One region of the Clostridium sardiniense genome, then DNA from elsewhere that is predicted to be linked to it. Evidence: predicted binding sites of a transcription regulator. Region 1 holds the regulator's gene; each other region holds the start of a gene.
What was found. The regulator Rex, encoded in region 1, represses fermentation and respiration genes when NADH is low (regulators of the CRP and FNR family bind a similar motif). The targets are predictions, from matches to a motif close to ATTGTTAANNNNTTAACAAT.
Positions count from the first base shown of each region.

Region 1 (10,984 bases):
ATCTTGATATAAGCTATAAGCATTTGGGTCGTAATCTGGGAATGTTGATCCTAATTGAAACTTATGTAAGTTTTTCTCTAAAATACTTAAATCATTCCTTATAGCTTCTGGTTCATCCTTTGATAAATCGTGTTTAAGCATTTCAATAGCTTGAGTAACGATTACAGAGTGAGTCCCTGTTCCATCCTCTTTTCCATCCCAAGCATAGGCCTTAGTCGTATATCCAATACATATAAGTCCCGTAAGTAAAGTACAAGATAAAATCTTTAAAATCTTTTTATTCATTTGTAGTCCCCCTATTTTTATCTTTTGTGTAAAATATTTACCACCATAATTATAATCTATAAATATATAGAAAAAAAGTGACTTTTTTACAATTCATAAAAAAGTCACTTTTCTTATATTAGTGTAGTGTAGTTTGGTAATTTCTCTTATTTGCTATAATCAAAGAATCCTTTTCCAGTCTTTCTTCCAAGCCATCCAGCTCTTACATACTTTCTTAAGATATTTGATGCTCTATACTTAGTATCTCCTGTTTCAGTATATAAAACGTCCATGATTGCTAAGCAAACATCTAATCCTATTAAGTCTCCTAAAGCTAAAGGTCCCATTGGGTGATTTGCACCATATTTCATAGCTGTATCTATGTCTTCTGGTGAAGCTATTCCTTCTTGAAGAATAAATGATGCTTCATTTATCATTGGGATTAATATTCTATTTACTACAAATCCTGGAGCTTCTGCAACTTCTACAGGCTCTTTTCCGATTGCTATTGATAACTCTTTAACAGCATCAAATGTTTCTTGGCTTGTAGCTATTCCTCTAATAATTTCAACTAGCTTCATTACTGGAGCTGGGTTAAAGAAGTGCATTCCGATAACTTTATCTGGTCTCTTTGTAGCTGATGCAACTTCTGTTATTGATAATGATGAAGTGTTTGAAGCTAAGATTGTTTCTGGTTTACAGATTTCATCTAACTCAGCAAAGATTTCTTTTTTGATCTTCATGTTTTCTATTGCAGCTTCTACAACTAAGTCGCAATCTGCAGCTAAAGCCATGTCAGTTGTTCCTGAAATTCTTCCTAAGATTTCTTCTTTAACTTCTTCTGTCATTTTTCCTTTAGTAACTAATCTTGTAAGACCTTTGTTAATTCCTGCGATTCCTCTTTCAACAAATTCGTCTTTAATATCTCTAACTATTACTTCGTGACCTTTTTGTGCGAAAGCTTGAACAATTCCAGCTCCCATAGTTCCTGCACCTAAAACAAATATCTTTTTCATATTAATACCCTCCTAAAATTCAAGTTGAAAATCTTATTTTGCTTCTTTGAATTGAGCGATAAGTTCTGGTAAAACCTTATTTATATCTCCAACGATAGCATAGTCAGCCATCTTCATGATTGGAGCTGTTTCATCCTTATTGATAGCGATGATCATATCTGAATCTTGCATACCAGCAGCATGTTGAATTGCTCCTGAAATACCACATGCAATATATATGCTAGGTCTTACAGTTTTTCCTGTTTGACCAACTTGGTAATCTCTTTCTATCCATCCTTTATCAATAGCACCTCTTGAAGCTGCAACTGATCCTTCTACAACTTCTGCTAATTCATAAAGTTTTTCAAAGTTTTCTTTACTTCCAAGTCCTCTACCACCAGCTACTATGAAGTTAGCTTCACTTATATCTTCTACTTCTTTAGCTTCTTTTACTATTTCAACAACTTTAGTTCTTATATCTGAACTAGTTAAGTTAACTTCTACTTCTTCTATTTCAAAGTTAGTGTTCTTTTCTTCAACCTTTGAGAAAACTCCAGGTCTTACTGTAGCCATTTGAGGTCTGTGATCTGGACAAGCAATTGTTGCCATTAAGTTACCACCAAATGCAGGTCTTGTAGCTAAAAGGTCTCCGTTTTCAACTACAACATCTAATTGAGTACAGTCAGCTGTTAATCCTGTTGATAATCTAGCTGCAACTCTTGGTCCTAAATCTCTTCCTATGAAAGTAGCTCCTATGAATAATATTCCTGGCTTTCTTTCTGAAGCTAAATCACAAATAACCTTTGTGTAACCATCAGTTGTATAATGTTCTAATTCATCATGATCCGCAACGATAACTTCATCAGCACCATTTTCTCCTAATGTATTAGCTAATCCTTTTATATCTTTACCTAGTAATAAAGCTGTAAGCTTAACTCCTAGTTTATCTGCAATTTTTCTACCTTCGCCTAATAATTCTAATGATACTTTTTGTAATTCGCCTTCTCTTTGTTCAGCAAATACCCATACGCCATTGTAATCTGCTATATTCATTTTCAATTACCTCCCAAAATTTAGATGTAGTGTTTTTCTTTTAATTTTCCGATAACATATTTAACTGAGTCTTTAGGTCCTTCTTTTACTAATTCTCCAGCACCCTTAACTTCTTTAGTCATTGACTTCTTAACCTTTGTAGGTGAACCCTTAAGTCCTAGTTCAGCCTTATCTACATCTATATCATCTGCTGACCATATAGTTATTTCTTTATCAACTGTATCGAATATTAATCCAACATTCATATATCTTGGATGATTTAATTCTTCAATTGCAGTTAAAAGACATGGTGTTTGAACCTTTATTAATTCATATCCATCTTCTAATGCTCTGTTTACTAATAATTCTTTATCTCCTTCAACTGTAACTCCTTGAACATAAGTTACTTGAGGAATATTTAAATGCTCTGCTATTTCTGGTCCAACTTGAGCTGTATCTCCATCGATAGCTTGTCTTCCAGCGAATATAATATCATATTCTAATTTCTTAATTGCTCCAGCTAATGCTTTTGAAGTAGCAAGTGTATCTGCTCCAGCAAATGCTCTATCTGTTATAAGAACTGCTTCATCAGCTCCCATACATAGTGCTTCTCTTAAAGCGCTTTGAGCTTGAGGAGGTCCCATACTAATTACAGTAACCTTTGCTCCTGATTTATCTTTTATTTGAAGTGCAGCTTCTAAAGCATGCTTATCTTCTGGGTTTATGATTGATGGTACTCCATCTCTTATAAGTGTACCTGTCTTAGGATCTATTTTAACCGCTGTTGTATCTGGAACTTGTTTTAAACAAACTAATATATTCATTCTTAAAAGGCCTCCCCTATCTTAACTTGCTTCCTGCGATAACCATCTTTTGAACTTCTGAAGTTCCTTCGTAGATTTCTGTTATCTTAGCATCTCTCATCATTCTTTCTACTGGATATTCTTTAGTGTATCCATATCCACCGAAGATTTGTACTGCCTTAGTTGTAACTTCCATTGCAACATCTGCAGCAAATAATTTTGCTCTTGCAGCATCAACTGAATATGGAAGTCCAGCTTGCTTTAAGCATGCTGCTTTATATACTAAATGTCTTGCAGCTTCAACTTTTGTATCCATTTCAGCTATCATCCATTGTAATCCTTGGAATGCTGAAAGTGGTCTACCGAATTGCTTTCTTTCTTTCATGTAGTTAACAGCTTCTTCTAAAGCTCCACCTGCAATACCTAATGCTTGAGCAGCTATACCAATTCTACCACCATCTAGAGTTTTCATAGCTATTCCGAATCCTTTACCTTCTTGTCCAATTAAGTTTTCCTTTGGAACAATACAGTTTTCCATTATTAACTCAGTAGTTGATGATGCTCTAATTCCCATCTTATCTTCAAGCTTACCAATTGAGAATCCTGGGAAGTCTTTTTCAACTATAAATGCTGATATTCCCTTTGTACCCTTGCTCTTATCTGTCATAGCAAATATTATGAAAGTTTCAGCAACTCCACCATTTGTTATGAATATCTTTGAACCATTTAAGATGTAGTTATCTCCATCTAAAACTGCAGTAGTTTGTTGTCCTGCTGCATCTGTTCCTGCTCCTGGTTCAGTTAAACCAAATGCTCCGATTTTTTCTCCCTTTGCAAGTGGCACTAAATATTTTTCTTTTTGTGCTGGCTTACCAAATTCATTTATTAATGAAGCACAAAGTGAAGTATGAGCTGAAAGTATAACTCCAGTTGTTCCACATACTTTTGATAATTCTTCAACTGCTAGTATGTATGAAAGTACATCTCCACCAGCTCCGCCTAATTCTTTAGCAAAAGGTATTCCCATCATACCTATCTTAGCCATCTTTTCAACGTTTTCCATTGGGAATCTTTCTGTTTCGTCGATTTCAGCTGCAATCGGTTTTACTTCGTTTATAGCGAATTCTCTAACCATTTGTCTTACTAATTCTTGTTCTCTAGTTAATTGGAAATTCATTTAAATTACCCTCCTAATCAATACACCTTGATTCTTTTTAGTGATTTATAATTATTATTAAAATTTATTTATTTTGGAAGTTCTTTTCTCTTCTTTCCATGAAAGCAGTCATTCCTTCAACTTGGTCTTCTGTGCTGAAGCACTTACCAAAATCTTCTGCTTCTATCATGATTGCTTCATCTATATCAACTTGCATTCCTCTTCCTATTGCATCTTTACATAACTTAACAGCAATTGGTGCATTAGCCATAATCTTAGTTGCCATAGCTCTTGCCTCTTCCATTAAGTTTTCTAGAGGAACTACCTTATTTACTAATCCTATTCTTAAAGCTTCATCAGCTTTGATCATGTCACATGTATAAATAAGTTCTTTTGCTTTTCCTTCTCCAACTATTCTTGCTAGTCTTTGAGTTCCACCAAATCCAGGAGTTATTCCAAGACCTGCTTCTGGTTGAGCAAACTTAGCTTTTTCTGAAGCTATTCTTATATCACATGCCATTGAAAGTTCACATCCACCACCTAGTGCAAATCCTGAGATTGCAGCTATAACTGGCTTGTCTAATTTTTCTAATCTTCTAAATACTTTATTTCCTAAAACTCCAAATTCTCTTCCTTGCTCTTCGTTTAAATCTTTCATTTCTGAAATATCTGCTCCTGCAACAAAAGATTTTTCTCCTGCTCCAGTTAGGATAACGCATGTTATGTTATTGTCTTTTTCTAGATCAGTAACTACAGTGTCAAGATCCTTTAAAGTTTCTGAGTTTAGAGCATTTAATGCCTTTGGTCTATTAATTGTTACGATAGCTAAATTTCCTTCTTTTTCAAGAAGCACATTTTTTAATTCCATTAATAAAGCCCTCCCTTTATAATTACGTTATTTATATTTTCATAATTAAATTAAACTTCATGATACAAACGATACCCTATACCATCGATTTCATCTGTAAAAACTTAACAAAATCATCAAAAAATTTGATGTTTGTTAATATTATAACAAATGATGTTAAAAAATAATTGAAGCCTTTCAACTTCAATTACAATTATAATACTTTGTTAAATTTTTTGCAATATAATTCTGTGAATTGATGAAAAATTTTTAACAAAATCCTTTTATTTACTATTTTATTTTGTCATTTTTATCATGCAGTAGGTATATTAATGTTAATAAACTCTCACTAAGATGTACATTTTCTACAGTTACCTCATCTGGTACCGCAAGATCAACTGGCGCAAAATTCCATATTCCTTTCACACCACCACGGACTAAAGTATCACAAACTTTTTGTGCATTTATTCTAGGTACACATATAACACCTACATCTACACTATTATTGCTTAAGAAACTTTCTAAATTATCTATATCCTGTATTTCAACATCTCTTATTCTCATTCCTAGAAGCTTAGGATTTGCATCAAATATAGCCTTTAAATTGAAGCTCATCTTCCCAAATCTAGTGTAATTAGCAATCGCCTGACCTATATTACCAGCACCTATAATTATTGCATTATACTCTTTATCTAATCCAAGTATAGTGCTTATTTGATTTGTAAGTTCTCTTACATTATAGCCGTATCCTTGCTGCCCAAAATCACCAAAACAATTTAAGTCCTGACGTATTTGTGAAGCAGTGAAGCCTATCTTTTCTCCAAGTTCCTTTGAAGATATTCTATCAACGTCATTATTTAATAACTCATTTAAATATCTATGATATTTAGGCAATCTCTTGATAACAGCCATAGAAATATTTTTCTTTTTTTCCATACTGTATTCTCCTTAATTAATCTTTTTTTTAACAATGTTCATATATATTATTAACAACTTTTGTTTAAAAACTCTAAATTTAGAGTAAAATTTTTTAACTAACATTATTATATTATCATAAAAACAATAAAAATAATCTATTTTTCGTTATAAAAAATAAAGTTTATATATAAGTATAGACTTATATATAAACTTTGCTTCAGATATAAAGTCTATATATGACTTTATAACAGGATTCATTATCCTGTATGCTACCCATCTGTTCTGCCTGAAAGATTTACCGTAGTAAATTATACTTAGCTTTATATACTTTGTCAATGGAATTACTTGTATTATAAGGCTTTCATAGGATATAATGATATTTATTTTAATATTTATAATAGCGAGGATTTAACTTATGGAAATAATACAATATATACAAGGATTTGCAAATCCTTTTCTTGATTTCTTCTTTAGTACTATAACTCATGTTGGTGGTCCAGTAATCGGAATAACTTTTTCTGTTTTATTGTTTTGGTGTGTTAATAAGCGTTTAGGCTATAAGTTTTTATATGCTATAATATTTTCATTTTCCCTTAATAATATTCTTAAAGGGTTCTTTAACTCCCCTCGTCCAATAGGACAAGATGGTATACTAAGTAACGAAATTTCTACTGCAACTGGAAGTTCATTTCCTTCAGGTCACTCTCAGGCAAATGCAACTACCTTTGCTTTTATAATGAATCAATATAGAAATGTATATGTATGGATACTTGGCATCTTTATGCTTATTATGGTTCCTTTATCTAGACTATATTTAGGTGTTCATTGGCCAAAAGATGTAATAGCTGGGACATTTATAGGAATACTATCTGTTTTTATATCAAATAAAATATTTAATTCATCCTTTGATAAATCAGCAAAATTAATGATTTATTCTTTAATACTTTTTATAGTTATAGGAATATTTGTTCCAAGCAACGATTTAAGTAAAGCCCTTGGAGCATTTATAGGATTTATTGCTTCATTAATAATAGAAAGAAAATATATTAATTTTGATCCTAAAGGAAGCTTTATTAATCATTTGATAAAGTGTTTAATTGGAATAAGTGGCGCACTAATAATTTATCTTATATTCTCAAAGCTACTACCATCTAATTATTTTACAATATTAAAATACTTCTCAATAACAATGTGGGTTGTCTCCATCTCTCCATATATATTTGTTAAGTTTAAATTATGTAATACAACGTCTATTTAATATAATCTTTTATACTATTAGGAATAAAAAAGGATCCCAAGTAATTGGGATCTTTTTTATCTTAACAACTAATCCTATTAAGATATTATATTTTAGTTTTTAAGTGCTCTCATTGAATTTAAAACAGCAATTAAAGTAACTCCTACATCTGCAAATACTGCTTCCCACATATTTGCATCTCCTATAGTCGCTAGTATTAATACTAATACTTTTATTCCTAATGAGAATATTATATTTTGCCATAGTATCTTATTAGTTTTTCTGCCTATCTTAATAGCATCTACTAATGCTGATGGCTCATCTTTCATTAATACAACATCTGCTGCTTCTATCGCTGCATCTGATCCTATTCCACCCATTGCAACACCAACATCTGCTCTTGCAAGTACTGGCGCATCATTTATACCATCTCCAACAAAAGCAAGCTTACCATTTCTTTCTTGGTTTAAAAGTTCTTCTACCTTTTCGACCTTATTATTTGGTAAAAGCTCTGAATAAATGTTGTCTATTCCAATTTCTTTACCAACTGATTCTGCAACCTTTTTACTATCTCCAGTTAGCATTACTATATTTTTAACGCCAATCTCTTTTAATTCCCTAATTGCATCTTTTGTATCATTTTTGATTTGATCAGATATTATTATATTTCCTTTATATTCATTATCAACAGCTATATATACTATAGTTCCAATATTCTCTTCCTTGGTAACTTCTATATCGTTAGCTTTCATTAATTTTTCATTTCCTGCAAGTATTACATGTCCTAACGCTTTAGCTACAACACCTTTTCCTGATATTTCTTCATTACTATCAATCACTATATCACTTAAATCTTTATTAGTTGACACTTTATATTCTTCAACTATTGATTTTGCGATTGGATGATTAGAATAACTTTCACAAATAGCTGCATATTTTAAAAGTTCACTTTTTGAAATATCTATATTATTTATCTTATTGACCTTAAATACACCCTTAGTTAGTGTTCCTGTTTTATCAAATACTACTGTCTCAATATCTTTTAAAGATTCTAAATAGTTTCCACCTTTAACTAATATACCTTTCTTAGATGCTCCTCCAATTCCAGCAAATAATCCTAAAGGTACTGATACTACTAATGCACATGGACAAGAAACAACTAAGAAAATTAATGCTCTATATATCCATTCGCTAAAATTACCATCTCCTGTTACTAAAGGAGGTAATATAGCTAATGCTAATGCACATATTACTACAATTGGTGTATAGTATCTTGCAAATTTAGTTATAAACTTTTCTGTTGAAGCTTTTTTGCTACTTGCATTTTGTACCAACTCTAAAATTCTAGCAACTGTTGAATTTTCAAACTCGCTTGTCACTTTAACTTTTATAGTACTAGTACTATTTATGCATCCTGCAAGTATTTCATCTCCACTTGTCTTACTTACTGGCATTGATTCTCCAGTTAATGCTGATGAATCTATTGAAGTATTACCTGATATTATTATTCCGTCTAGTGGTACTCTTTCACCTGGCTTTATTATGATTATATCATCTATTTTAACTTCCTCTGGTGAAACCTTAATCATTTTATTATCTTTTTCTAGATTTGCATATTCAGCCTTTATATCCATAAGTTCTGATATTGAATTTCTTGATCTATTAACTGCATAGCCTTGGAATAATTCCCCTATTTCATAGAATAACATAACTGCTACCCCTTCTGGATATTGACCAATTGCTATAGCTCCAATAGTTGCTATACTCATAAGGAAGTTCTCATCAAATACTTTTCCCTTAAGGATATTTCTTAAAGCACTTAGAAGCACTTCTCCTCCAACAAAGAAGTATGAAATTATTAATATTATTGCATTCTCATTTAGTATCATTCCTACTATAAATAGTATAATACCAACAATAAGTCTAATGTTTTCCTTTATAAACCCAATAAACTTACTATCATTAATTTGGTTATTTTCTTTAACTTTATTAGCATGTCCATGTTCATGATGGTCATGCCCATCATGATTATGCCCAGTACAAACTCCACCACTACAATGTGATTCACTATTCTTTACAGGTTTTGATGCTAATGAATATTTTTCTACATCAACATCAGGTTCTAAATCCTTAACTACTTTAGTAACTTTATCGATCATATCTTTCTCATCAATGTTTGCATCATATTTAATTATTAAAAGTTTAAATGAAAAATTTAAAGTTACCTCTTCCGCCTCTGGAAACTTACTAACAATGCTTTCAATCTTACCAGCACAGTTAGCACAATCTAATCCATTTAATGATAGCTTTAACCTCTTGCTTTCCATAAAAATTTCCTCCTTTTATTCATTTACGTGATTTAATCCTTCATTAAATATTCTCATAATGTGCTCATCATCTAATGAATAATAAACAACTTTCCCTTGTCTTCTAAACTTAACTAATCTTGCATTTTTCAATGTTCTTAATTGGTGAGATACTGCTGATTGAGTCATGTTTAGAAGAGCCGCTATATCACATACACACATTTCACTTTCATAAAGCGCACATATTATTTTTATTCTTGTTGTATCTCCGAATACTTTAAATAATTCTGCTAAATCATATAAAGTTTCTTCTTTTGGTAATCTCTCTTTTGTATAATCCACTCTATCTTGATGTATTATATTACAATTACACTTATCTATTGAATTATTACTCATAAAAATCTTCCTTTCATATGAATGATTGTTCATATGTTCATTATATGCTTTCTTACTAAAAAGGTCAACATTAAAAAATAAAAAAAGCATAAAATAGTAAAAACTATTTTATGCTCATACACTTTCATGTTTTTTAAAATTTTCAATAATAAGACTTAGTGCTAACATAATTGCAGTTATGATGATTTGCCAAATTACCTTTTTTTCATTATTCACAAGCAAAGGAATGGTTATAAATAAAACTGCCCACACTAGAAGTAGTATATCATTCAGATACTTTGCTTCTAACTTCATTACATCACTCCACTCATCCTCCAAATATATTTAAATTATATCATAATTATATAATTTAAAATTGTGAATCGTTTTGCAATTTAACCCTCAATTTGACCTATTTTTTATATTTCATTCCTTATTACAAGTAAATTTTCAATATAACTAAATATTCCCTAGATATATTAAAATCCTTATATAGCTACTCTATTTTCTTTTTCATTTGCAACTATTGATTCAATAATCATATTAAAAACATTACTACATACATAGTAAGCAAAATTCAAATCATTTGTAAAGCCTTCTTCTAATTGATATAACTCTAAAGTCTTATCTATAAATTCTCTTACATTATCTATTTGCACCCTATTATTCTTTATAACATTTATCTTATAATTTTTTGCAACTTTTGAAAGTTCTCTCTCATAAAGAATATGAGGTTTTATTGCATTTTTAAATTCCCATCTTTGAAAATGAGGCAAGCAATAATAGTCAGTCAAGAAGTGACAGATAACCCCTAGTTCTCCACTAAACTTTCCTATACTGCTTTCGTTATTTATCTCAGTTATAGAAAGAGAGGATAATCTATCTATCATATCAACTATCATATCTATACTTTCTGTATAATAATGCTTTTTAAATTTATATCTTGAAGCACAATCTGGCTTTATGTTTCCCCATATAAATCTTTTTCTATTTATTAAATGTGATCTATCTTCTCTAAGATTGTCTAATATATAATCGGCTATCATCATGT
Region 1 is NZ_JAIKTU010000003.1:77,727-88,710, forward strand. It holds gene K5V21_RS03820 (phospholipase C) at 1-285, opposite strand, end outside; gene K5V21_RS03825 (3-hydroxybutyryl-CoA dehydrogenase) at 432-1,280, opposite strand; gene K5V21_RS03830 (electron transfer flavoprotein subunit alpha/FixB family protein) at 1,314-2,312, opposite strand; gene K5V21_RS03835 (electron transfer flavoprotein subunit beta/FixA family protein) at 2,333-3,115, opposite strand; gene K5V21_RS03840 (acyl-CoA dehydrogenase) at 3,132-4,271, opposite strand; gene K5V21_RS03845 (short-chain-enoyl-CoA hydratase) at 4,336-5,118, opposite strand; gene K5V21_RS03850 (redox-sensing transcriptional repressor Rex) at 5,389-6,033, opposite strand; gene K5V21_RS03855 (phosphatase PAP2 family protein) at 6,431-7,273, shown strand; gene K5V21_RS03860 (heavy metal translocating P-type ATPase) at 7,366-9,579, opposite strand; gene K5V21_RS03865 (ArsR/SmtB family transcription factor) at 9,595-9,954, opposite strand; gene K5V21_RS03870 (hypothetical protein) at 10,069-10,248, opposite strand; gene K5V21_RS03875 (zinc dependent phospholipase C family protein) at 10,422-10,984, opposite strand, start outside.

Region 2 (10,984 bases), on a different contig from region 1:
CCGGATGTTCTTATATTAGATGAACCAACAGCAGGGCTTGATCCAGTTGGAGTTAGTGAGATAATGAATCTTTTAAAAGAGACTCAAAAAGCTCTTGGTATATCAATAATTATATCAACTCATGATATAGATATAGTTCCACTTTTTTGTGATAATGTATATGTTATAAATGAAGGAAAAGTAGTTTTACAAGGTACTCCAAAGGAAGTGTTTAATGAAAAGAAGGCCATTAGAAGTGTTAAGTTAAGGCTTCCACGTATTGGTCACTTAATGGAGATATTAAAAGAGAAGGATGGCTTTGGCTTTAAAGATATTCCTGTTACAATTTCAGGTGCAAGAGAAGCTATAAAGGCTTGGAGAGATGAAAATAAATAGTATTGTGTTCTAGGATATTTCCTGGGACACTTTTTTTATTTATATACTTATAAATAATTTAGAAAATATTATATGGATTAATTATACATAAATGTTTATTATCAATATATGAGATGATGAATAGTTATTTTATATTTAAAAATAAAAGCATAATTGGAGATTAGATATGAGTTTACGTATTGAAACAGAAGGATTGATTATTAGAGAACTTGAAGAATTGGATTCAAAAGATTTTATTGATATTTTTAATGGCCAATTTAGAGGAATAAATGGAGCATGGGGAAGTGATGGAAGTAATAAAAATCAGTATTTCTTGGATTAATTTATTTTCTTAGATAATTAATAACCTTAATAAATAGAAAAAGGATACTAAAATCAATATCCTTTTTCTATTTTATCTTTTAAAAAATTAGTGCAAACAAATAATGTTGATAAAAGTGATGAAAAACCAGTTAATAGTAATACCGTATCAAAATCTGAGAAGATATTTTCAATTATTATATTTGATAGGACTGATGATATAAAAAATAATGAGATCCATATAGTTACTGTTAGTAAAATCCATAATATAATATATTTTTTCATAGTAGTGCCTCCTAGATACATATCGGATATTTTGTTAGATACATTATATTATAATTACAAAGCAAATATTAATAAAAATGTAGTTTAATACCATTTAATGTTTTGGTAAAGTATATTTATATATAAAATAATATTTTACACAGAGAGAAGTGAAAATAAAACTGGAGGAAAATTATTAATGATAAAAATAGGATGCTTAGCAAGATTTTTTAATAGATATGAAGATGAAGTTATCTTTGCTAAAGAAAATAAATTTGATTTTATGCAACTATGGTATGACAATAGAGGATTACGCTTACATGAAGCTGATAAAGAGTTTATTGATACAATAAATAAGTACAAGTTTCCTACAATTATTCATGCAGTTCTAAATATAAATGAATTTAAGGAACATATACCAAAATTATTAGATATATTAAATAAATTAAATAATAAGGAATTAATAATTCATCCAATTTGTGAAAATGAGATAATTGATGAAAAAACAATATATAAATTAGATGAAAGTATTAAATATGCTTTAGATATATTTAATACAAATGGTATTACGGTGTATTTAGAAAACAATAGCAAATTGGATCCAATATTTACAGATACTCATGAGATAGAAAAGATATTTAATCAAAATAAAGATTTAGAATTTTTATTAGATGTTGCACACATAGACGATCTTAATCATTTACAGGAGATGATTAAGATTAAGAAACCTAAAATACTTCATATCTCAGATAGAAGATTTAATGTGATTCATGAACATTTGCCTATAGGAAATGGAGATATAGATTTTGAGTATATATTTAGTAATTTATTACCTGAATATAATGGGAAGATAATACTAGAAATTGTAAATAGTAATTTAGATATAATAAATTCAAAGAAGATTATAGAAAGTTTAATAGATAAAAATATTAAATCAACTAAGTGAGATTAATTTATATGAGTTTACGTATTAAAACAGAAGATTTAATTATTATAAAATATATTTATAGATAAAATAATATTTTACACGGGAGGAAAGAAATATGAAAAGTATAGTAAAAAATATATGCATATTTATAGGGTGTCTTTTTATAATTTGGTTTTTATATTATAACTTTTTAGGAGATATAGTTTCTAGAGTTATTTCAGATGCGCCATTAGCATATTTGTCTATAATGGTTATTATAGCAATAACGTTATTTATAATTGTTAGATCCATTATAGATAAGAAATTTAATAAGGGGTATATTGATATAATAGCTATTATGTATTTTATTATAATAATGATTTTAACTTTTTTTAAAGGGAATTATTCAGGTGTAAATCTAAATCCTTTTGAAATAATAAATGAATTTAATGATTATTTTGGACATGCATTGCTTCTTTTAATTTCTAATATATTTATATATGTACCAGTATCAATTTATATTAAATTTAAAACAAGAATCAGCAATAAAAATCTAGTATCAGTTTTTTTAGTCTATATAATAATTGTAGAAATTACTCAATTTACTTTAAATAGAGGAATCCTTGATATAAATGATATAATAACAAATACTTTAGGTTTTACTATGGGAATATACATTTATAGTTGTATTGTAAGAATGATTAAATCAAAGAGTAAATATTTAGAATGTAAATCAGTATTAGATTAGCTTATGATAGTGATTAAATTATTAGAGGATAAGAATTACTTTCTTTAGTCTATAAACATGAAGGTATTATACATTAAATCTAATATCTATAATTATATATATTAAGTTTTTACATTATAAATAAATTTATATTAAAAATATGTAGTTTAAACATGAAACATACAGTTTCAATATGAAAAATGTGGTAGAATAAATTTTAAATTTTAACTAATGGTAGTGGTGGTTTGTTGATTATTTAATGGGGATAGTGGATAAATTCAAATTGCGTTTTACAAAATTAAGGGGGAAATTAAAATTGAAGTTAACTTATGAAATAAGTAAAGAAAGATATAAGGAGATATTAGAAAAATCCTTAAATGGAAAACTTGAATCACTAAATACTATGAAGAGAAGTAAATTCTATAAGATACTTTTAGCTATTGTTATACCACTATTCGCTTTTCTGCTTTTGATAACCATATTGACAGCTGGGACAGATCTAGCAATAAAAGTATTTTCAAAAATGTTATTCTATATAGTTTTAATTTTTCTCTATTATGAACTATTATTTAAGATTATACCTAAAATTCAAAAGAAGATATTAATGAAAAAGGGAAATTCTTTAATTGAAAATAAATTATCTAATATCAATAAATTAATAAAAGCTGTAATAGAAATTGATAAAAAGAGTATGAGATTCTATGATGAGTTAAAAAGTGAAGAGATAGCTTATTGTTCGATAGATACAGTAAATATTTTTGAAGATTTTATTCATATTAAATATTTAAAAAATGATGTTATTGATATTCCTTTAGAAGCATTTAATAATGAAGATGAATTAGAGAAGTGTTATAAAATAATAAAAGAAAATATAAAGAGTTGCAAAAGTGAAAAGTTAACTATAGATAATGCTGATATTACTTATATAAGATCAGAAGATGATATTAGAAACTTAAATAAATATATTTTTACTACAAAAGAAGGCAAGATTGGTATAAAAGCAACTAAAGCGGTGTTTTTATATTCTTCAATATTAGTTGCTGTTTTAACTATAATTCTAATTGCTTGTCTAAGTAGCTTTAAAGCTGCTTATATATCTATAATATTCTTTGTTATAGTAATACTTATTGCAAGAACAAGGTGGTCAACAGGTCGAATAAAAAGGATAACATTAGAACAAGATATTAAATATTTTAATAACAAAAACAAAAATAGAAGTATTACTTTTAAAGAAAATGGTATTCAATTTTATCAAGAAGATAATATTTGTACTATTAAGTATGAGGCAATTAAATCCATAGAGGAATCAAATGGATTAATATTATTAAAGAATAATTTATTGATTGCGTATATACCAAATAGACTTTTTAAGAGTGAAGGAAAACAAAAAGTAATAAATATATTGAAAAGTAAATGCAATATTTTATAAAAACATTAAAATATTACTTTAAATTGACTTTTAGATGAATTATATATATGATTTAGGTTGAAATATAAACTATTGTATTTCTGATGGAGGTAAATATATGGCTAGAAACCAAAATGGTAATGGAAATTTCCATTATAATAATACAGAGAAAAAAGATAAGAATTTTATGTATGCAGATATGAAAAGAGCCAATTGTTATAATTGTAATTTTGCAGGATCAAATTTTGATTATGTAAGCTTTAGAGGAGCACATTTTAAATCATGTAGTTTCTTAAATGGTACTTTTAAGGGAGCAGAATTTGTTGGTGCAAACTTAAAGGGAAGTAAGTTTAAAGAAGCAGTATTTGAAAATACTATTTTTGATTCAGTAAAATTAGATGGTGCTAACTTTAAGGATGCAACATTTAAAAATACTATATTCTTAGGAACTGACTTAAAGGCTGCTAAGAATTTAGATAGAAGCAATAAAGAGATTAGAATATTTGAAGAAATGCCAAAGATAGAAGTTAGCGAAGAATTAAGAAATGCAGTTTTAGGTGCAATGGAAAATGAATTCGTTAAGAAGGCAAGAATTTTAGATACAAAAGATGGAGACATAAATTTACTTAATCTAATGATTTTATTAGAAAACTTTGATGAAAAAACTTTAATTGAAGGATTAAATAAGATACAAACAGAATTAGATAGAGATTTCCATACTTTAAGTTACATAATTAGATATTTAAATAAGTAATTAGTAGTTATAAAAAGATTAGATATTTTATTAATAGGTTCAGATTTAAGGTATAAGATGACCCGATTAAGTAAAAATCATAATTAAAATCACATGTGCATTCGCATGTGATTTTTTTTGTTTTTTGATAATTATATTTTATGTAATATATTGAAATATATGGTTAATGGTGTTATATTTATAACATAATGTTATAAATATAACACATTAAGGAGGAATTCTTTTGAAAAAGTCTAAAGTTAAATCGTGGTATGGAATTTTAGGATTTTCTGGATTTGGTGGTTTCGCAGGAATATTAAACTCTAGCTTCTACATGTTCTTTATATTCTTCGCATTCTTTAGTTTCTTTTGGGAAGGTAAGATAAATTACGAATTAGATGATGAAAGGCTTCAATACAATATAATGAAAGCAAAGAGTACATTATTTGATATTTCATCTATTCTGATGATAGTTTGTATTTTAGCATTTAATAATGGAGTTACTGCCGAAATTTTTAAAATTATACTATCGTTATACTTTGAATTCTTAGCGATTGGAAAATCATTTTTAACATATTACTATGAAACAAAAGGTATGTAGATATGGGAGGTTTTATATGTAACTTAAAAAAATTTAGGCTTTTATCAAATCTTACTCAAGAAGAACTTGCTGAAAAAGTAAATGTTAGAAGGGAAACAATATCTCATTTAGAGGCTGCAAGATATAATCCATCATTAAAACTAGCAATTCAAATATCAAGAGCAGTAAAAGCACCAATAGAAGAAATATTCCAATTTGAAGATATTAATTAAAAAGGGGTGAATGTTTATGAGTAAAAAATTTATTATAATAATATTTGCAATAACAATGATTATCTTTTTACCTGTATCCTTCTATCTTGTTCAAAACAATATTATAACTATATTGGTGAGAAATATAATATTTGCAGCATTAATAGGTGTATACTTGCTGTCAATGAATTTTTTAGTAAAAGATAAAAAGAAAAATTAAAAAATATATAGGGAAAGAATAGAGTATTGATTAAAGAAATTAATACTCTATTTTTAAATGTTAATTTATTACCGTGATTTAAGGTGTGATTTAATATATTTGCACCTCAAAACGGAACCAGCTGATATTTTATCTAGTCTTTTTTAAATTTTGAAATAATTTAATTGTGGTATAAATATTATTTATTTATGTAAAACACTATGGTAAAATATAGTGAAAATAAGCTTGATTATATTAGGCTATATAGGGGTTTGAGATGGGGATTTTATTAATTGAAGATGATATTAAATTAAAACAATACATTAGTGAATATTTAGAAGCCTATGATTACAGTGTAACAGTAATAGATGATTTTGAAAGGGTCATGGAAACTGTTGAGGAGATAAGTCCAAGCTTAATAATATTAGATATTAATTTACCTAAGTTCGATGGATTTTATTTTTTAAAACTGATAAGGAAAAAGTATAAAACTCCAGTAATAATACTTTCAGCTAGAAGTGAAGAGGGAGAGCAGATAAGAGGTATGGAACTTGGTGCAGATGATTATGTTACAAAACCATTTGTTATAGGTATATTGCTTGCCAAAATTAATGCTTTATTAAGAAGAGTAAGTGAATATAAAGATGATTCTAGTGATGCAAATGCTATAGATGAAAATGGTTTAAATTTAATTCATGAAAGTATGAAATTAAAGTATAAGGGAGAGATAATAGAGCTTACAAAGAATGAATATAGAATATTAAATATACTATTACAGAATAAAAATAAAGTTATAACTAGAGAAGAGATACTAGAAGCTTTATGGGATGATACTACATTTGTTGATGATAATACTTTAACTGTTAATATGACTAGGGTTAAGAAGAGATTAAGTGATTTAGGAATAAATAATTGTATTGTAACAAAAAGAGGGGTTGGGTATGTCTTTAATGGAATTGATAATTAGAGTATTTAAGATAAAGAGTAGAGATTTATTAATATTTACAATAAACACTTTTATAATATTATTATTTTACTATTTATTCTTTAAAGATAGTGAAACATTATATCCACTAATACTTAGCATAACTGTGATAATTGTATATTTTATTATTGAAGTTATATCATATAAAAAATTTATAGAGAAACTAGAGGATAGCAAGGTAAGTCCTGATTATAATAATGCAGATATTAATTATAGAGAAGAAGAAATATTAAGTGTAATTAGTGATGTACATAAGCATTATCTTAATGAGATATATACATTGAAACAAGAAGTTAGAAATAGAGATATAGTATTTTCTAAATGGATTCATAATATGAAAACTTCAATAACTGTAATAGATTTAGCATGTGAAAAAAGTAATTTGGATATAGGAAGTAATAAATATACTAAGGATATAAAAGAAGAAAATAATATGCTTAAAAAGAATCTAGAAGAGTGTTTAAATGTAATAAGATTAGATGATTTTTCAAGAGATTATATAACTGATAAGTGTAATCTTAGTGAGTTAATAAATAATATGGTTAATTTAAAAAAGAGAGATTTTATATATAAGGGTGTATTTCCTAAGGTTTTTATAGATAAAAATATATTTGTTTATACTGATAAGAAATGGTGTGCATATATGTTAGAACAAATAATATCTAATGCTATAAAGTATTCAAAAAATGAAAAAGGAAATAAAATAGATATATTTGCTATAGAAGAAAAAGATAAAATAAAACTATCAGTAAAAGATAGCGGAGTAGGAATAAGAGAAGAGGATTTACAGAGAGTATTTGATCCATTCTTTACAGGAAGTAATGGAAGAGAAGATAGAAATGCAACAGGTATAGGTCTTTATATGGTGAAGATAATAGGAGAAAAACTTGGACACAGTGTTGAGATAGAATCGGAATTCGGAGTAGGGACAACAGTTAAGATTATATTTAGAGATGAAAGTGTTATCTAAGTTTATTAGAAATAGGTTTATAAAATTTCTAATTAATATTTATAATTTATAAAATTTAATTAGAAACTGACATTTGAATTAGACTTAATATTAATTGAAGTATAAAAATGTTATTAATAATTATAAACCTTTCAAAAATGTAAGGTTATGTAAGGGGAATCCATTTGAGAGTTATGGGTTCCCCTTTATACTAAGATTATAGATAGAAAATAAATATAATTTTTGGTATAGAGAAAGGGAGAAAAGTATGGAGATTTTAAAAGTATGTGATTTAACTAAAGTTTATAGTTCATATAAAGGAGCAAAAGAGGTTAAAGCTTTAAATGGATTGAACCTATTAGTAAATAAGGGTGAATTTGTTGGGATAATGGGTCCAAGTGGGAGTGGTAAAACAACATTGCTTAATATTCTTTCGGGAATAGATAAGAGTACATCAGGAAAAGTTGTTATAAATAATGAGAATATAAGTAATATGAAAAAGGATAAATTAGCTTTATTTAGAAGATCAAATATGGGATATATATTTCAGGATTTTAACTTATTAGATAGTTTGACATTAGAAGAGAATATAGGCTTACCACTTATTTTAGATAAAAAGAATACAAGAGATATTAAAATGCGTGTTAATGAGCTTATGAAGTTTTTTGATATAGACGGATTAAAAAACAAATATCCATATCATATTTCAGGTGGACAAAAACAAAGGGTAGCAGCTGCAAGAGCTTTAATAAGCGATCCTTCTATAATATTTGCAGATGAACCAACTGGAAATTTAGATTCAAAGTCAGCTAATAATATAATGAATACAATAAGTAAGATGAATAATGATATAAATAGTACAGTCTTAATGGTAACTCATGATCCTTTTGCAGCATCTTTTTGTAAGAAAATTATATTTATTAAAGATGGAGAAATCAAAATGGAAATTACATCAAATGGTGATAGAAAGAAGTTCTTTGATAAAATACTTGAAGTTCAAAGTGTTATAGGAGGACAAAACTAATGAAGTTTTCTTCTATAGTACGTAAGAATTTTATTTATAACTTTAATAAGTATATATCATTTTATTTTGTTAATTCAATGATTATAGCAATGCTATTTATGTATGGAAGTTTATTATTTAATGAAACAATCGTAGATAGTATAGGAAAGACATCACTATATGAGACAGTTAATATGGCATTGTTTGGAATTATACTATTTTCTATAGTTTTTATTACTTATACTAATGTAGCTTTCTTAAAAAATAGAGGGAAAGAGTTTGGAATGTATCTAACATTAGGTATGACAACGAAGGATTTAACTAAGCTTATTTTTGTAGAGAACTTAGGAATAATGTTAGCATCATTAGCAACTGGAATTTTAGGTGGAACTATATTCTCAAGATTATTTTATATGGGGTTAAATAAGGTATTAAATAGTGCTGAAATTCCATACTCAATTAATTATAAGAGTTTCTTACTTAGTATAGGAATTTTTGCATTAATATTTATAGGAAATTTTATATTTAATATATTCTATATAAAAAGAGTATCAATAATAGATGTTATAAAGTCTTCAAAGAAAAAGGAAGCAGGAAAATCTAACATATTTATAGGATTAATATCTTTGGTGGCATTAATTATATCATGCTACTGCTTACCTAAGGTTATGCTTGGAGAAATATTAGATGGCAAATCCTATATGATTGCAATTTTCGTAGGGCTAACTTTAATATGCCCATATATGATTATAGGTTCAGGAATAGCTGTAGTAAAAAATATATTAAGTAGATTCCCTAAATTATATAATAATAATTTATTAGTTTTATCAAACTTATCTCATAGATTTACAGCATATAAAAACATATTGTATATGGTATCACTTTTAATTGCTGGTGCAATATTCTTTGTTGGATATAGCTACTCTCTATACACATCAGTTAGAGAGTTTACTGATATAGGAAATCCTTATGATATTATGTTTGTTGAAACAGCTCAATATAATAAAGCTGATAAGGATAAGGTTAAAGAAGTAATAAAAGATAATGATGGAAAAATGGAAAAGTATGATGTATTAGAGTATGTAGAAGTACCGAGATTTAAAGAAGATGATGGTATGATAACATATTATAGTGATAAGGAGTCTATAGTAAGTGAGACAAATTATAATAAGCATATGGGAACGGAGATTGATGTAAAACCAAGTGAAGCTACTTATATAAGTTCATTAGATGAAAAGGTAGTAGATTTTCCATCATCTATTTTAACTATTATGGATAAAGATCAATTACAGAAAATACAAGATGTATCAGCAGAGAATGGGTATAAATTAAGCAAAGATGAGTATGAGAAAATTGCAGGAGAATCTAAAAGTTTATATTTGGATGGAGATAATATAAGTGGGAAAAGTAATGTGCAATTTGCAAACTTTAGACATGGTGAAGATTATGCTGCAGGAAATGCACTTGTTTTAGATGATAAAGATTATGAACTGTTAAAAAATAATTCTAATGAAAAGTCATATAAAAAATTACACTTAATTAATATTAAAAATGGAGATAAAGCCTTTGAAGGATTACTTGGCTATCTAATGAACATAAATAACCTTGATAATTCATTTTGGGCTGATGGTAGTTTGTTTGGAAAATATTCATATGATGAAAGAGGAATTAAAGAATCATATAGACCTATTTATAAAGAGGAGCTTGTAAGTTTACAACTTGATAATAGTGGAATAATATTCTTTACTATGATATTTATAGGATTATTATTTGTAATAGCAAATGGTGTAGTTTTATACTATAAGGTTTTATCAGATATAAATGAAGAAGAAGAGAGAATAACATCATTAACTAGAATTGGTATATTACAAAAAGAAGTTAAATCTATAATTAGTAAAGAACTTTCAATAATATTCTTTGTTCCTGTTATTGTAGGTGGAGGAATGGGAATGTATTACTTGCATCTTATGACTTATAATTCAGGAATGACAGAGACTATCATGAAAAAATCAATGTTTATACTTATAATTGGAGCGATTATTCAATTCATTGCTTATTTAATAAGTAGAAAAAAATGTATTAGAGAAACTATTTCTTAAGGTTTTAATTTAATATACTGTAGGTCAGAGATCAATACATTATTAATTATATAAATCTTGAGAATATTTTAGATAGTTATGAAAAAGATTAGATATTTTATCAACAGAACCAATCGATAATTTATCTAGTCTTTTTATTTTTAGATGAACTAGATGGAAATAAAAGGTATAATAAAAGATAGAAATCTAAGGATTATTAAGGGGGAGGTAATATGAGAGATATTTATACTAATATAATTATTG
Region 2 is NZ_JAIKTU010000005.1:221,255-232,238, reverse strand. It holds gene K5V21_RS07845 (ATP-binding cassette domain-containing protein) at 1-375, shown strand, start outside; gene K5V21_RS07840 (hypothetical protein) at 542-697, shown strand; gene K5V21_RS07835 (hypothetical protein) at 751-960, opposite strand; gene K5V21_RS07830 (TIM barrel protein) at 1,139-1,885, shown strand; gene K5V21_RS07825 (VanZ family protein) at 1,983-2,594, shown strand; gene K5V21_RS07820 (hypothetical protein) at 2,890-4,002, shown strand; gene K5V21_RS07815 (pentapeptide repeat-containing protein) at 4,100-4,735, shown strand; gene K5V21_RS07810 (DUF3796 domain-containing protein) at 4,959-5,315, shown strand; gene K5V21_RS07805 (helix-turn-helix transcriptional regulator) at 5,318-5,527, shown strand; gene K5V21_RS07800 (hypothetical protein) at 5,544-5,726, shown strand; gene K5V21_RS07795 (response regulator transcription factor) at 5,983-6,672, shown strand; gene K5V21_RS07790 (sensor histidine kinase) at 6,647-7,660, shown strand; gene K5V21_RS07785 (ABC transporter ATP-binding protein) at 7,908-8,663, shown strand; gene K5V21_RS07780 (ABC transporter permease) at 8,663-10,741, shown strand; gene K5V21_RS07775 (serine hydrolase domain-containing protein) at 10,954-10,984, shown strand, end outside.
Region 2: K5V21_RS07810 (DUF3796 domain-containing protein) is a predicted target of Rex. The motif match lies at 4,923-4,942, and genes of this name have one in related genera.

Region 3 (10,984 bases), on a different contig from region 1:
TAAAGAAATATCCTTTTCTAGATGAGGTATTTAAATATTGTGTTAAGGCAGACTATACTGAAGCTTGTATTGAAAATATAAAAATTGCGCGTGGGCAAACTTTAAGTTAGAAAGAAGGAATTAACTTTGAAAACAAAGATTGCTACTTTAGATGGAGCTAATGATATAAAGTACATAAAAGAAGCAGCACAAGTTATAAAAGATGGAGGAGTAGTTGCATTTCCAACTGAAACTGTATATGGATTAGGAGCAAATGCTTTAAAAGAAGAAAGTGTAGAAAAAATATTTATAGCAAAGGGAAGACCACAAGATAATCCTTTAATTATACATGTTGCTTCAAAAGATATAAGTGAATATGCAAAAAATATTCCTGAGGTTGCAACTAAATTAATGGATAAATTTTGGCCAGGACCGATGACATTAATATTAGAGAAAAAGGATATAATACCAATGAAGACAAGTGCAAATCTAGATACTATAGGTATTAGAATGCCATCAAATGAAGTGGCATTAGAACTTATTAAGGAATCAGGAGTTCCTATTGCAGCACCATCTGCTAATATAAGTGGAAGACCAAGTCCAACAGACATTGAACGATGCATTGAAGATCTTACAGGAAGAGTAGATTATATAATTGGTGGACAAAAGAGTAAAGTTGGGTTAGAATCTACTATAGTGGATTGCACTGTATATCCTCCAGTAGTTTTAAGACCAGGTGGACTAACTTTAGAAATGCTAAGAGAAATAGATAAAAACATAGCAATTGATAAAGGATTACTTAATAATTCAGAAGAATTTAAACCAAAAGCACCAGGCATGAAGTATAGACACTATGCGCCAAATGCAAAGCTTAAAATTATAAAAGGAAATAAAGAAAAAACTATTGAAAAAATTAATGAAATGGTACAAAATTATATAGATGATGGAAAGAGAGTAGGAATACTCATAACTAAAGAGAATAGTCATAGATATCCTAAGGGAGAAAAGGTTATTCTTGGAGAAGAAAACAATTTAGAAGAAATTGCATCAAATCTTTTCGAAGCCTTAAGATCTTTTAATGATCTAGATGTAGATATAATACTTGCAGAGGCTTTTAATGAAGAGGGCTTAGGCGTTGCTATAATGAATAGATTAAGTAAGGCAGCAGGCCATGATGTTATAAATGTGTAATAGTGTTTGGAGGTTTTTTTATGAAAGTACTCTTCGTATGTACAGCAAATACATGTAGAAGCCCAATTGCAGAAGAAATATTTAATAAACTGAATAGTGATAAAAGTTTAAGAGCTAAATCAGCTGGCATTACTATTGTTCCAGGAAGCTTCGTGACTGAAAATTCGGTAGAATTAATAAAAGAAGAATTAGATATAGATATTCAGGATAAAGAAGCTATTCAATTAAATAGGAATATGCTTCAAAGGGCTGATATTGTTTTAACAATGACTAATTACGGTAGAGACTTTATAAAAAATAATTATCCAGATTATAAAGAGAAAGTATTTTCAATATGTGAATATGCTGGCGTTACAGGGGAGATAACTGACCCTTACGGCAGCACAATTTCTGTTTATCATAAAATATATAAAGAATTAGAGGATATAATTCCTCGTATAATAGCTAAATTAAAGAAAGATGGAAGTGTGTAATATTTTTATTACATACTACACTTTCTTTTTTTATAAATTAAAATACTTATGAAAATAATTGGAGGTGGCGTTATGAAAATAGCATTAGGATCAGATCATGGTGGATATAATTTAAAAAATGAAATTGCATCATTTTTAAAAGATAATGGGTATGAAATAAAAGATTTTGGTACTTATAGTACCGAATCATGTGATTATCCAGAATATGCACAAAAGGTTGCAGAAGCTGTTGCAGCAAAAGAATTTGATTTTGGAATATTAGTTTGTGGAACAGGTATAGGAATAAGTATAGCTGCAAATAAAGTACCAGGAATTAGAGCAGCATTATGTTCAGATACTTTTAGTGCACATGCAACTAGACAACATAATAATGCAAATATTCTTGCTCTAGGTGAAAGAGTTGTAGGACCAGGTCTTGCAATAGATATAGTTAAGACATTCTTAGCTTCAGAATTTGAAGGTGAAAGACACCAAAAGAGAATAGATAAAATATCTCTTATAGAAGAAAAATATAATAAATAATTAATTAATATATTGGAGGAATTTAAAAATGAGTAAAGTTACAGAAATCAATCATCCATTAATACTACACAAGTTAGCATTTATAAGAAGTAAGGAAACAGGCTCAAAGGATTTTAGAGAGTTAGTTTCAGAAGTTTCAATGTTAATGGCATATGAAGTTACAAGAAATCTTCCAACTGAAAATGTTGAGATAGAAACACCTGTATGCAAAACGAAATGTAAGATGTTAGCTGGAAAGAAGCTAGCTATTGTACCAATATTAAGAGCGGGACTTGGAATGGTAGATGGTGTTTTAAAACTTATACCAGCAGCTAAGGTTGGACATATTGGATTATATAGAGATGAAGAAACACTACAACCAGTTGAATATTTCTGTAAGTTACCTCAAGATATAGCAGAAAGAGAAATAATCGTTGTAGATCCAATGCTTGCAACTGGTGGATCAGCAGTAGATGCATTAACTATGCTTAAAAATAGAGGCGCAAAGTGCTTAAAGTTAATGTGTTTAATTTCATCACCAGAAGGAATAAAGGCAGTAAAGGAAGCACATCCAGATGTTGATATATTCGTTGCTGAAATAGATGAAAAATTAAACGAGCAAGGATATATAGTACCAGGCCTTGGTGATGCTGGAGATAGATTATTCGGAACTAAATAGTTTCTTTGATTTATAATTAGTAAAATAAATAATAAAATCCCCCTATTTTATAAGAAATAGGGGATTTTATAGATATTATAATTTGAAATATAAGAATTTTAGATATCATCTACATCAAATGAAAGTTCAATTTTCTTAACAGATGGCACAAGTTCTGTTAATCTCACACCAGCAGATTCAAACATTCTCTTGGATGCCTTAACTACATCTGTGTCAGCATATTTATTACTTAAATAGATTACTTCCTTTATGCCACTTTGAATAATAGCTTTAGCACATTCATTACAAGGAAATAGCGCAACATAAAGTTTTGCATTTTCAAGTGAAACACCTCTATTATTTAAAATAGCATTAAGTTCTGCATGCACAACATAAGGATATTTAGTTTCTAAGAAATCACCATCTCTTTCCCATGAATAGCTATCATCTGAGCAGCCAAATGCAAATCCATTATAACCAACAGATAATACTCTATTAGTAGGGCTTACAATACATGCACCAACTTGTGTACTCGGATCTTTACTTCTTTTAGCTGATAAAAGTGCAAGTCCCATAAAATACTCGTCCCAAGATATAAAATCAGTTCTTTTCATAATAGAAACTCCTTCATATAAAAAAATTATGTAATTTATTAATATTATAATATAAAGGCAAGAAAAAGGGAAAAAATCGTCTGAAAAAGTATTTGTTTAAAATTTAACAAAAAACTATTGATTATTATTAAAGTAATGGTTATAATAAAAGTATGTTAAGAGTTTAACAAAGATTAAGAAATTTGTTAATTATAAATTTGGGAGGTTTTATTAATGAGAGATGTAGTAATTGTAAGTGCGGTAAGAACAGCACTAGGTTCATTTGGAGGATCATTAAAGGATGTTCCTGCAGCAGATTTAGGTGCATTAGTAATAAAGGAAGCAGTAAAGAGAGCTGGAATAAAACCAGAAATGGTAGAAGAAGTTTTAATGGGAAATGTTATTCAAGCAGGTCTTGGACAAAACGTTGCTAGACAAGCTACAATAAAAGCAGGTCTTCCAAACGAAGTTTCAGCAATGACTATTAATAAAGTATGTGGATCAGGATTAAGAGCAGTTAGTTTAGCAGCTCAAATGATAAAAGCTGGTGATACAGATATAGTTGTAGCTGGTGGTATGGAAAATATGTCAAGAGCACCATATCTTTTAGACACTGCAAGATGGGGTCAAAGAATGGGTAACGGAAAAATGGTTGACTCAATGATAAATGATGCTTTATGGGATGCATTTAATAACTACCACATGGGAGTTACCGCTGAAAATATAGCTAAAGAATGGAATTTAACAAGAGAAGAGCAAGATGAATTTGCTGTAGCTTCTCAAAATAAAGCAGAAAGAGCTATAAAAGAAGGAAGATTCAAAGACGAAATAGTTCCAGTTGTAATACCACAAAGAAAAGGAGAACCAAAAGTATTTGATACAGATGAGTTCCCAAGATTTGGAGCAACTATAGAAGGATTATCAAAATTAAGACCAGCATTCCAAAAAGAAGGAACAGTTACAGCAGGTAATGCTTCAGGTATAAATGATGGAGCAGCTGCATTTGTAGTAATGAGCGCTGAAAAAGCAGAAGCATTAGGACTTAAGCCAATGGCTAAGATTCTTTCATATGGATCAAGAGGATTAGATCCAGCTATCATGGGATACGGACCATTCCATGCTACAAAGAAAGCTTTAGAAGGAACTGGATTAGAAGTTAAAGACATAGACCTTGTAGAAGCAAACGAAGCATTCGCAGCTCAAAGTTTAGCAGTAGCTAAAGATTTAGGATTTGATATGAGCAAAGTTAATGTAAATGGTGGAGCTATAGCTTTAGGACACCCAGTTGGAGCTTCAGGAGCTAGAATATTAGTTACATTACTTCATGAAATGGAAAAGAGAGATGCTAAAACTGGTTTAGCTACACTTTGCATAGGTGGAGGAATGGGAACAGCATTAGTTGTTGAAAGATAATTATAAAAAAATATAAGTATAATTATACAAATATACCTTAGAATTTTGTTCTAAGGTATATTTTTTTATTTTTGAATAAATATAAAAATTATACTACAATTTTATGAAAACATTTAAAAAAAATCGAAAAATAATAATAAAAAATAAAAAAGCTATAAAAATATTAATTTTACACACAATAAATATGAATAAAGTGAAAACAGTATTAACAATATAATAATGCATTGAATAAGAGGAAAATTTTTTATTCAAACCTAATACTATTTTAATAGAGTGATTATTATACTTATATAGGTTATATATATCAAAAATAGGAAATAACATCAAATATTTTAAAATTTCTATTGGAAATACCAATTTATTATGACTATGAAAAAGAGATATAATTTCAAAATATTCAGAAAATTGAATAGATAACAAAAATTCAATTTGTAAAATGTGAAAAATAAAATAAAACGGATATAGTAGCAGTAAACATGAAGTATTAGAAGATAATTTTGCTTAAAAATCAAAAAATAACAAATTTTAATTAAAAATCAAGTTTTGGACAAAAAAATATATAAACTATAATTAAGAATATAATTGCCGAGGGGGTAAATTATGGTTGGAAATTTAAGTGGAATACTTAGACAAACTTTTAAAAGTAGTGGGATCATTCTTACTGCGGGACTTATAATTACATATTTAATAAATGCAAATTACTGTTTCCCATTTTTAATGGGATCAATTATTAGTATTTTAAATTTCTTAATAAGTGGTGCAGTTACTGAGAAGACTATTAATAGTGACATGAGTTTAAAAGGTATTATGCTTATGGTTAGTTTTGTAATAAGAATAATAATGGTATCAATAGTAGGATTGTTATTATTGCAAAACCAATTCAATATAGTATTTTATCTTATTGGATACATGTCCAACTTCATTTCTCTATTCATGGCAATTAAATATGAAGAAAGGAAGTGATTGAGTGGAAGCGTTATTTAAAGAAATTGGCTCTACTGTGTTACAACAATGGGGAATAATTATTATAGTAGCCATTGTTTTGATACTAATGACAAGAAATCTTTCAGTAGTACCTAAAGGAAAAAGTCAATCAATAATTGAGCTTTTTGTTGAAGGAATTAGCAATTGGACTAAGAACACTATGGGAGATAAATACACAGGATTTGCAGCTTATATCGGTGCGTTAGTTCTTTTCTTATTTTTTATGAATATAACTGACCTTATAGGTTTAAGACCACCAACAGCAGATTATAGTGTTGCATTAGTACTATCATTAACAACATTCTTAATGGTTCAAATAAATGCAATTATAAAGAATGGCGGTTTTGGATATCTTAAAGGATATATTCACCCAAGCCCAGCTTTATTACCTATCAATATACTAGAGAGAGTAATGCTACCAGTTACATTAAGTTTTAGACTTTTCGGTAACATTACAGTTGGAGTAGTAATTGTTGAATTGCTATTACAAGCATTAGGTAACTTAACTTGGTTTGCTCAATTAGCTATCCCAGTGCCATTTATGGCATACTTCGATTTATTTGACGGATTTCTTCAAACATTCATCTTTACTATATTGACAATGATTTATATAAAGATGACAGCAGAGGAGTAGCCCAAAAAAATCAATTTTTAGTCAGAGAAACTTTTAAAGTATTAAGGAGGAATTATTTATGACTGGAGCAGAATTTATAATAGGAATGCGTGCAATAGGTGCAGGTCTTGCAGTTATTGCAGCAGTAGGTGCAGGTGTTGGTATTGGTAATGCAACAGCAAGTCTATTAAAGAGTATAGCAAGACAACCTGAAGCAAGTGGTAAGCTTATGTCAACATACTTCATTGGTTGTGCCTTAGCAGAAACAACAGCAATATACGGATTACTAATTTCATTCATCTTATTATTTGTTGGTATCCACTAAAATTTGAATACTATAAAAAAAGTAGGGTTTTAATAAGCCTGGAAGGGAGGCTTTAAATTTGGAAATTAATATGAATATTAACATACCAGAAATGATAGTAACACTAGTAAATCTACTTATATTATTTTGGTTAGTTAAACATTTTGCTTTTGATAAAGTAAATAAAATCTTAAAACAAAGAAAAGATCTTATTGAAAATACAATAAGTAAAGCTGATGAAGACTTAGAAAAAGCAAGAATATTAAAGCTTCAAAATGAAAGAGAAATCAGTTCAGCTAAAGAAGAAGGAAAAGAAATTGTTAGTCAATATAAGACTAAAGCAGACAATGTTTATAAAGAAATAGTAGAGGATGCTAGAAGAGAAGCAGGAACTATTATTGATAAGTCTAAAGTTGAAATTAATAGAGAGCGTACAAAGGCTCAAGCGGAGATTAAAACACAAGCAGTAGAGCTTGCTGTATTCCTTGCAGAAAAAGCACTTGGAGACTCAATTGATGAAAAGAAACATAGAGAACTTATAGACGATTATATAAGCAAGGTAGGTATGTAATTATGTACGAATATTTAGATCGTAGATATGCTTTAGCTTTATATAAAGTAGCAGAAGAAAAAAATAAAGTCGAGGAGTATCTTGAAGACTTAAGAGAGATTTGCAATATTATTGATAACAATAAAGAATTTTACGAAGTCATTAAATACCCTCAAATAAGTACAAGACAGAAGAAGAAAATTTTCATTGATTTATTTAAGGGTAAAATTGATGAGGAATTATTATCATTTTTACTAATACTTATTGAAAAAGGCAGAATCTTATATTTAAAAGAAAAGCTTAATCAAATGGAACAAATCCATTTAGAAAAAGAAAATAAGGTAATTGCAAAGGTTAAAAGTGTTATAGAACTTACAGAAGATGAGACTTCAAGGCTAAAAGAAAAGCTAGAGAAGAAATATAACAAGACAGTAATTATAGAACATGAAATTGATAAGAGTATAATAGGTGGACTTTATGTAAGAGTTGGAAATGATGTTATTGATGGATCAATAAAATCAAGACTTGAAGACATGAGAGCCTTAATGCTTAAGATGGAATAGAGGTGAAACCATGAATATCAAACCAGAAGAGATTACTTCTATAATCAAAAATGAAATTGAAAAGTACGATAAACAAATTAAAACAATAGATTCAGGTACAATTATTCAAATTGGTGACGGTATTGCGAGAGTATATGGTTTAGATGATTGTATGGAAGGTGAATTATTAGAATTCCCAAATGATGTTTATGGTATGGCATTAAACCTTGAGCAAGATAATGTAGGATGTGTTTTACTTGGTTCTGAAGAAGGAATCAAAGAAGGAGATGTCGTTAAAAGAACTGGTAAAATTGTTGAGGTTGGAGTTGGAGCAGAATTAATAGGTAGAGTTGTAGACGGCTTAGGAAATCCTATTGATGCAAAAGGTCCAATAAAACCAGAGGCATATAGACCAATAGAAGTTCATGCTCCTAGTATCCTAGATAGAAGCTCAGTTAATGAACCATTACAAACAGGAATAAAGGCAATTGACTCAATGATTCCAATTGGTAAGGGACAAAGAGAACTTATCATAGGAGATAGACAAATAGGTAAAACTGCTATAACTATAGATACAATCATTAACCAAAAGGATAAAGATGTAATCTGTATATATGTAGCAATAGGTCAAAAACAATCAACAGTAGCACATATAGTGAATACATTAACAGAATTTGGTGCAATGGATTATACAACTGTTGTTGCTGCAACAGCTTCAGAATCAGCACCATTACAATATTTAGCACCTTATGTTGGATGTTCAATTGGTGAACATTTCATGCATCAAGGAAAAGATGTATTGGTTATATATGATGACTTATCAAAGCACGCTGTTGCTTATAGAACAATGTCATTACTACTTAAAAGACCACCAGGCAGAGAAGCGTATCCAGGGGATGTATTCTATATCCATTCAAGATTACTTGAAAGAGCAGCTAAACTTTCAGAAAAGAATGGCGGAGGTTCATTAACTGCACTTCCAATAATAGAAACACTAGCAGGAGACGTTACAGCATATATCCCAACTAATGTTATATCAATAACAGATGGTCAAATATTCCTAGAATCAGATCTTTTCTATTCAGGACAAAGACCAGCTGTTAATGCAGGTATTTCAGTATCAAGAGTTGGGGGTAACGCTCAGATTAAAGCCATGAAACAAGTTTCAGGTACTTTAAGATTAGAGCTTGCCCAATATAGAGAATTAGCATCATTTGCTCAATTTGGATCAGATTTAGACGCGGACACTTCAAGAAGACTTGAAAAAGGTAAGAGAATGGTTGAAGTTTTAAAACAAAATCAATATTCTCCAATGGCAGTTCAAAATCAAATCATGATTCTTTATGCAGCAGTAAATGATTATTTATCAGATATAAAGGTTGAAGATATAAGAAAGTTCGAAAAAGATTTCTTAGAATACATGGATACTCAATACAGAGAAGTAGGAAAAGAAATAATAGAAAAGAAAGTTTTAACTGATGAATTAAAAGCATCCCTTGAAAAAGGAATTACTGAATTCAAAAAAATATTCTTAAATAACGCATAGCTTATACATTAAGCTATGCCATCTTTTAGGAGGTGGAGGTATGGCAGGAGCTGGACTTATTGAAATTAAGCGTAGAATTAAGTCAGTAGAAAATACTAAAAAAATAACAAAAGCCATGGGACTTGTTGCCACTTCTAAGTTAAGAAGAGTCAGAATGGAATTAAATAAAAATAACAGTTACTTTGAAGCGACTAGAGATATAGCCCAAGAAGCTTATTCATCAATGGATGTTGAAAAAGAAGGTATATATTTTAAAGGCGGTCATTCAAAGAGAAAGTTATATATAGTTGTAACATCAGATTCAGGATTATGTGGAGGATATAATGTTAATATAGCATTATCTCTTAAAAATCATGTTGGAATGGAAAAATCAGATAGTCTAGTTATGTGTTTAGGTAAAAAAGGTGTATCTTACATGAAAAGATATGGCTTTGAAACTGTAGCAGAGTACGTTGATATAAAAGAAGCTAGTGATATGAAAGAAGTTTCAATGATTTATAAGCATGCATTAAGATTATATAATTCAAATGAGGTTGGTGAAATTTATGTTGTTTATACACACTTTAATTCACCAGTTTCTCAAGAAGTTAAAGTTGATAAAATGTTACCTATAGAATTTGACGAAATAAAAGAAGATATTGGATTTATGTTAGAACCAAATGATGAATCTTCAATAGAGGCAACTTTTGATTTTTATTTAAAATCAAAATTAATTAATTGTATTTTAAATGCAAAAACTAGTGAGGAATCTTCAAGAATGACTGCGATGGACGGAGCTACAAAGAATGCAGATGACTTGTTAGATTCATTAAACACTAAATATAATAGAATTAGACAAAGTGCTATAACTCAAGAAATTGCAGAAATAGTTGGTGGAGCAGAAGCACAAAAATAGTGAGGAGGTATCATTAAATGCCTAACAATATAGGAAAAGTAGTTCAAGTTATTGGACCAGTAGTTGATATAAAATTTGATACTGAGTCACTTCCAAATATTTATAATGCTATTGAAATAGAGATGGGTGGAGAAACTTTAGTAACTGAAGTTGAACAACACGTCGGAGATGATATAGTAAGAACAATAGCTATGGAAGCGACAGAAGGATTAAGAAGAGGTATGAAGGCAGTTAATACAGGAAAACCAATATCAGTTCCTGTAGGAGAATGCGTTTTAGGAAGATTATTTAATGTTTTAGGAAAACCAGTTGATAAAGAAATATCTGGAGATGTTGTGACTAAGGAATTCTATCCAATACATAGAGCCGCACCAACATTTGCAGAACAATCAGTTGAACCTGAAATGTTTGAAACAGGAATAAAAGTTGTTGACCTTATAGCTCCTTACCAAAAAGGTGGTAAGATTGGTCTATTTGGGGGTGCTGGAGTTGGTAAGACAGTACTTATTCAAGAACTTATAAACAATATAGCAAAAGAACACGGTGGATTATCAGTATTTACAGGTGTTGGAGAAAGATCAAGAGAAGGTAATGATCTTTACTATGAAATGAAAGAATCAGGAGTTTTAGATAAGACTGCATTAGTATTTGGTCAAATGAATGAACCACCTGGTGCTAGAATGAGAGTTGCACTTACAGGTCTTACAATGGCAGAGTATTTCAGAGATCAAGGTCAAGACGT
Region 3 is NZ_JAIKTU010000007.1:57,640-68,623, forward strand. It holds gene K5V21_RS09680 (hypothetical protein) at 1-110, shown strand, start outside; gene K5V21_RS09685 (L-threonylcarbamoyladenylate synthase) at 127-1,170, shown strand; gene K5V21_RS09690 (low molecular weight protein arginine phosphatase) at 1,191-1,643, shown strand; gene rpiB (ribose 5-phosphate isomerase B) at 1,716-2,165, shown strand; gene upp (uracil phosphoribosyltransferase) at 2,194-2,823, shown strand; gene K5V21_RS09705 (deoxycytidylate deaminase) at 2,922-3,416, opposite strand; gene K5V21_RS09710 (acetyl-CoA C-acetyltransferase) at 3,630-4,808, shown strand; gene K5V21_RS09715 (hypothetical protein) at 5,409-5,771, shown strand; gene K5V21_RS09720 (F0F1 ATP synthase subunit A) at 5,776-6,426, shown strand; gene atpE (ATP synthase F0 subunit C) at 6,485-6,730, shown strand; gene K5V21_RS09730 (F0F1 ATP synthase subunit B) at 6,801-7,280, shown strand; gene K5V21_RS09735 (F0F1 ATP synthase subunit delta) at 7,283-7,822, shown strand; gene atpA (F0F1 ATP synthase subunit alpha) at 7,833-9,347, shown strand; gene atpG (ATP synthase F1 subunit gamma) at 9,388-10,242, shown strand; gene atpD (F0F1 ATP synthase subunit beta) at 10,260-10,984, shown strand, end outside.
Region 3: K5V21_RS09710 (acetyl-CoA C-acetyltransferase) is a predicted target of Rex. The motif match lies at 3,508-3,527, and genes of this name have one in related genera.